2 regions of the Virgibacillus xinjiangensis genome follow, and region 1 is predicted to be linked to the other one. Evidence: riboswitches for the same ligand, from Rfam matches in the RefSeq annotation. Region 1 holds a riboswitch; the other holds the start of a gene.
The links. A riboswitch is a leader RNA that binds a small molecule or an ion and turns the genes downstream of it on or off. The one in region 1 is predicted to bind FMN.
Positions count from the first base shown of each region.

Region 2: it holds a riboswitch for FMN, as region 1 does, so the genes downstream of both, ribE (riboflavin synthase) here and ACFOGI_RS14315 (ECF transporter S component) in region 1, are expected to answer to the same signal.

Region 1 covers NZ_JBHRSA010000049.1:127,460-130,621, reverse strand. The annotation lists gene ACFOGI_RS14325 (hotdog fold thioesterase) at 1-344, shown strand, start outside; gene ACFOGI_RS14320 (hypothetical protein) at 360-713, shown strand; gene ACFOGI_RS14315 (ECF transporter S component) at 749-1,330, opposite strand; FMN riboswitch at 1,498-1,642, opposite strand; gene ACFOGI_RS14310 (M20/M25/M40 family metallo-hydrolase) at 1,770-2,828, opposite strand; gene ACFOGI_RS14305 (thioredoxin family protein) at 3,007-3,162, shown strand, end outside.
Region 2 covers NZ_JBHRSA010000047.1:33,770-36,931, reverse strand. The annotation lists gene ACFOGI_RS13530 (acetaldehyde dehydrogenase (acetylating)) at 1-229, shown strand, start outside; gene dmpG (4-hydroxy-2-oxovalerate aldolase) at 226-1,257, shown strand; FMN riboswitch at 1,540-1,687, shown strand; gene ribE (riboflavin synthase) at 1,870-2,520, shown strand; partial or broken gene ribB (3,4-dihydroxy-2-butanone-4-phosphate synthase) at 2,535-3,143, shown strand.

The sequences.
Region 1 (3,162 bases):
TCTCCATAACAGAAAACGAAGTCCAACTAAGTATGCCGGTAGATCACCGGGTACATCAGCCGGCAGGCTTTCTGCACGGCGGTGCTTCTGCAGCATTGGCAGAAACTGCCGCCAGTATGGGATCCGCATATCTTGTCGATTTACAAAAGGTGAATGTCTTCGGAACAGAGCTCAACTCCAGCCATATAAAGAGTAAACAGGATGGAACCGTTACAGCAAAGGCTGTGCCTTTGCATAAAGGCAAGACTTCCATGGTATGGGAAGTGAAAATAGTAGACGAACAGGACCAGCTCATAAGCATCTCCCGATGTACGGTGAGGATCATGCCTAAAACCGAGAAATAGGAAAGGAGATCAAGAATGAGTAATCACCTCAACAAGGATCAAATAGAATATTTCAAGAAGCGTCTATTGGATATGAAAGAAGATAATGAAGAAAAAATAACCGAAAATCGGGAAAACAGCCCGAATGACAACATTCAGGAACTGGCTGACTACGACAACCATCCCGGAGACATGGGGACGGAACAATTCGAACAGCAGAGAGATGCTGGGCTTAATATGGTTCGGGAAGAACGGTTGCAAGATATTGAGGATGCTTTGAAGAAGATTGAAGACGGGACGTACGGATTAAGTGAAAAATCCGGGAAAGAAATCCCCGTCGAGCGGCTGGAAGTATTGCCTACAGCCCGTAACCTGGTAGAAGAAGAATAAGGTAAAAAAAAGCTAACCCAGACGGGTTAGCTTTTCTATGTGAATTTTATTTGCTTTTGTTCAATCCAAGTTTTCATCTTTATAAATAAAGGAACAAACAACATTCCTACCACAATCCCTTTGATTACATTGAAAGGAAGTACCCCGGCTATTACAGACCACCACATGACCTGTTCGGACATCTCCCATCCCATAAACCAAGAATACGCAGGCAGGATGAAAAAGTAATTCAGTACACTCATGCCGATTGCCATAATTGCTGTACCAGCTGCAAGGCCGGATACGATGCTGCCTACACCCTTGAACTTGTGATAGATGATGGAAACAGGGACGATAAACATAAGTCCTGCCAAGAAATTGGCTGAAACTCCAATCGGATCTCCTGCCCCTGAAACCAGAAGATATAAGATATTCTTCACTGCAACTACAATAACTCCGGCCATCGGCGAGAAAATTAACGAGGCCATCAACGCGGGCACATCACTGAAATCAATCTTCAGATATGCTGGTAGAAATGGCAGTGGGAAATTAATGAAAAATAACAGAAGGGAGATTGTCCCCAATAAAGCTAAAATAATTGTTCTCATCAACTTTGTTGATTGCATGTTTGAGCGCATGACACGATTCTCCTCCTTCATCTTTTTATCGATTCCGCTCTCTCGATGAAGGATCGGCCTTCTCCCACCTAATGTGTAACTAAAAAAACCTGAAGCATACATACAGCTCCAGGGTCATTTAATCAATAGGGAAATAAGGGTGCCGAAAAAGCACCGGTATTCCGGCTCGATATCTTCTCCCATCCAGACTGTAACTGTCGGTCCTGGATTCCCACCAGGTCAGCCACTGAACCACGTTCAGCAGGTCACGGACTAAAGGCTCTAACACCTATCACCGTCGGTCGGGAATTTCACCCTGCCCCGAAGATTGGAATCGATATATAATTGTATGTCCATTATACATAATATACTGTATTTTGAAAAGGGTTTTTTAATGTCTCCAGGCAAACTGAAAGCCGGCAACCATCATGTGGGATGATTACCGGCTTTTCATGCCTCTTTAGTCTTCCAGCGGGTTCAAGCTTTCCGCCCCTGTCAACTTTGAAATCATGTGGACGATCAATTCTATTTCTTCTTTCATATCTTTAAAACTTGCTGTCTCTACCGGTGAGTGCATATATCTGAGCGGAAGCGATACTAAGGAGACCGGCACCCCGGCACCCGTCAACCTCATCCGATCAGCGTCCGTTCCAGTCATTCGCGGGGTCAATTCATACTGAATGTTCATCCCCAAATCTGACGCTGTTTCTTCCAGCAGTTTGTTCATCTTAATATTCACCGGAGCCCCTTTTGCCAGTACGGGGCCATTTTCCAAGCGAACATCTCCATGCTTATTCCTGTTCACCCCTGGGTAATCGGTAGCAAATGTAACATCACAAGCAATAGCCATATCCGGTTCGATCCCCGCAGCAGCAAAGTATGCTCCCCCCATATTGGTTTCTTCATTCACGGTGCTCGCAGCATACACTCCGACCTTTGTTCCTTTTTCAGACAGGCGCTTCATCACTTCTGCTATAATAAATGCCCCTGTTCTGTTATCGAGGCCTCTGCCAGAAACATAGCGGTCCATCAATACTTCCGCCTCACGGTCATAGACAGCCAGATCACCAATCTGGACGAGCTTCGCTCCTTCTGCCTTGGTCTTGAAGCCACAGTCGATAAATAGATCACTCAAATCAAAGTCGTCTTTCAAGCCACCATGGTGCTGGGCATTGACACCTATCACCCCGGAAATGGTCCCCCCTGCTCCGAGCACCTTCACTTTCATTCCCACAGCAGCCTTTGGATTGATTCCTCCCATTTTTTCAAAATGGAGGAAACCGTCCTCATCAATGCGGTTGATGACGAGTCCAATCTCATCAATATGTCCTGCCAGCAGTACTTTGAACGGTGCTTCGGGATTCAATATTCCAATCGCATTCCCTGCGTTATCCGTACGGATTTCATCGGCGAATTCTTCCACATAGCTGATCCACTTCTTCTGTATTTTCATCTCCCTGCTGGATGGAGACGGGGTATGTAATAATTCGAGTAAAAAATCCTGGTTCTCTATCGTCATGGCACTTCCTCCTTTTTCCTGTCTGCAATCATCATAGCAAAAAAACGACCCAAAGGTGAAACCGCAGAGGTATGCAGTTAGTGCAACAGCCTGCTTACCGACAATCTGCGTTAGACTTTACGCAGAAATACTTTACCGGTACAATCTAGAATAACTTTATATGGAGGAGCGAACACATATGAATCTGAATGATTGGTTTGAGAAAGGAATGTCCCCTGACACCTATATCGAATCGATGAATAAGCATAAGGAGAACTTGCTGCATGTCTATGATCATTTTCAGCTTCCCAGGGATGAAGAATTCTTCAGGCAAGTTAAGGAGCAGAAGTTGCGT
Region 2 (3,162 bases), on a different contig from region 1:
CAAGTCTCTGGATGCGATGGTGGAAACTGTTCAGGGGTATGTGCCAGGCTACCGCTATAAGGCAGATCCGGTAGTAAAAGGTGACATTGTAACAGTATCTGTGGAAGTAGAAGGCATGGGAGACTTCCTTCCAACATACGCAGGTAACCTGGATATCATTACATCAGCAGCATTGAAGACAGGAGAAATCATGGCAGAACATCTATTAACAGAGGGGGCCGCAAAATGACAGACCAAAAGAAAGTGATTTTCAATGACGTAACGCTGCGTGACGGCATGCATGCAATTTCCCATCAATACTCCAAGGAGCAGATCGCTGAGCTTACCAGGGTACTGGATGATACGGGAGTAGATATCATCGAAGCCACTCATGGGGATGGCCTGGGAGGAAGCTCCATCCAGTATGGATTTTCCAAAGAAACGGAAAAGGATATCATTACCACAGCCGTTGAAAATGTCAAAAATGCGAAGGTCGGCGTCCTGCTGTTGCCAGGAATCGGTACGATTGACCATTTGAAGCGCGCCAGAGAATGGGGAGCTTCCGTCGTCCGTGTGGCAACCCATTGTACAGAAGCGGATGTATCCGAACAGCATATCAAGGCGGCCGGTGACCTTGGAATGGATACGGTAGGCTTCCTGATGATGTCCCATCGTGCAGAGCCTGAACAGTTGTTGGAAGAAGCGAAGAAAATGGAATCCTATGGAGCCAGCACCATCTATGTGGTGGACTCTGCCGGTGCATTGACCATGGATGATACCAGAAGAAGGATTTCTCTATTCAAAGAGAATTTAAGCACGGAAATCGGCTTCCATGGCCATAACAATCTTTCACTTGGTGTAGCAAACTCTATTGCCGCATTGGAAGAAGGAGCCGGGCGCATTGATACAAGCCTTGCAGGCATGGGCGCAGGCGCAGGGAATACAGCTACAGAAGAACTGGTAGCTGTCATGAACAAGATGGACATCCCTCATTCGATTGATCTCTATAAAGCGATGGACGCAGCGGAAAATATCATGAAGCCAATGATGAGGCGTCCTGTGCAAATAGACCGTCTCAGCCTCACATTAGGATACACTGGCGTTTATTCCAGCTTTCTGCTTTTCGCAGAACGTGCAGGGGAAGAATATGGCGTAGATCCTCGGGATATTCTGACGAAAATAGCGGAAATGGGTGCAGTAGGTGGACAAGAAGACTGGATCATCGGTGTTGCCCAGGATTTGGCTAAGGAAAAGAAGCAGGATAGTGTGACTGTATAATTGCATAGAGAACAGCCCTTTTCCAGGGGAACTCATACTCTGGAAAAGGGCTGTTTTTGTTTGGAATGCGGATACTGGGCCCTTATTAAACTGCCGCGGCATTGATCACCGGTCTGGTGACGTATGTTCTATTACAGTGAACACCTGCATCAAAAGGAAGGATTACATACGAACGGATAAGCTGACCAATGCACCTCCATTTTCCATTATCTTGCACGATAGCAGAATGTCCTCTTGTTTTCTGATAAGTACAGTGGTATACTATGAAGAAATTAATATGCAATATTCCTTCGGGGTCGGGTGCAATTCCCAACCGGCGGTGAGGAAGCAGCTGCTTCTAAGTCCGTGACCCGTGCGGCAGTGATGCCAAGCGGTGGATCTGGTGAGATTCCAGAGCCGACAGTCAAAGTCTGGATGGGAGAAGGAATTTTTCGGCGCATGGATCGTTTGCGATTCGTCAGGACTGTCTCCTTTTCAGGCAGACGTTCTTTCGACGTATATACTTGTATCCTGTTTGCTTGTAAAATTCGACCAGTAGGCCCCTGAAGTCCATTCAGGGGCCTTTTGCTATGTCTGGTGGAGGGATCTTGCAGAGAAGAGAGGAAGAAATGTATGTTTACAGGAATCATTGAAGAAAAGGGAACCATTAAAAATACCCGGCAGGTTTCAGAGCAGGCAGTGGAAATGACCATTGAAGCAGCAGTGATCATGGGTGATATGAAGCTTGGCGACAGTATTGCCATCAATGGCATCTGTCTGACGGTTACCGATTTCTCCTCTTCATCCTTCACGGTAGATGCCATGCCGGAAACCATTCAGGCAACCTCATTAAAGACACTGTCTATCGGTTCGAAGGTCAACCTGGAACGGGCCATGGGAGCAAATGGCAGATTCGGCGGTCATTTTGTCTCCGGACATGTGGATGGCATAGGAAAGATTATCCGCAAGCAGGCACAGGAAAATGCCATTTATTATGATATAGAGATCGACGAGGAGCTGAGTCCCTATCTGATGCATAAAGGTTCCATTGCTGTGGACGGTACAAGCCTCACCATCTTTGGTGTGGAAGGCAATGTGTTCACTATTTCCTTGATTCCCCATACGGTGGTGGAAACCATCTTAGGTGAGAAGGGACAAGGAGATATTGTCAATATAGAATGTGACATGCTGGCAAAATATGTTCGCAATATGATAATCGGGGAATCCGGGCAGGATAAAAAAGATATCAGCCGTGATTTCCTGCAGAATAACGGATTCATGTAAAAGGAGGAAACGGAATGTTTCATACAATCGAGCAAGCTGTCGAAGAGCTGAAAAAAGGAAAGCCGATTATCGTGGTGGACGATCAGGACCGGGAAAATGAGGGCGACTTGGTCGCACTGTCCGAATTGGCGACACCGGAAGTGATCAACTTTATGATTACCCATGCAAAAGGACTTGTATGTACGCCGGTCCAGAAACAATTGGCGGAAGCACTAAATTTTCCGATGATGACCGATCAGAGTACAGATCCATTGGGGACAGCATTCACCGTTTCCATCGACCACAAGGATACGACGACGGGAATCAGTGCAGCAGAACGGGCGAAGACCATCAAGGCGTTGACAGAGGTCGATACCGTAGCGGAAGATTTCAAACGCCCAGGACATGTTTTTCCATTGATTGCAAAAGAAGGAGGAGTGCTCTCGCGACCAGGGCATACGGAAGCAGCCGTTGATCTTGCGTTGCTGAGCGGTGCATTCCCGTCCGGGATTATCTGCGAGATCATCAAGCAGGATGGAACGATGGCCCGCCGGGACGACCTGGAGGCCATGACAGAAAGATTCGACTTGAAAATGATTACGATTGAAGATTTGATTGCATATCGCAAAAAAGATACAGAATTAAACAGATTGATGGTCAAGG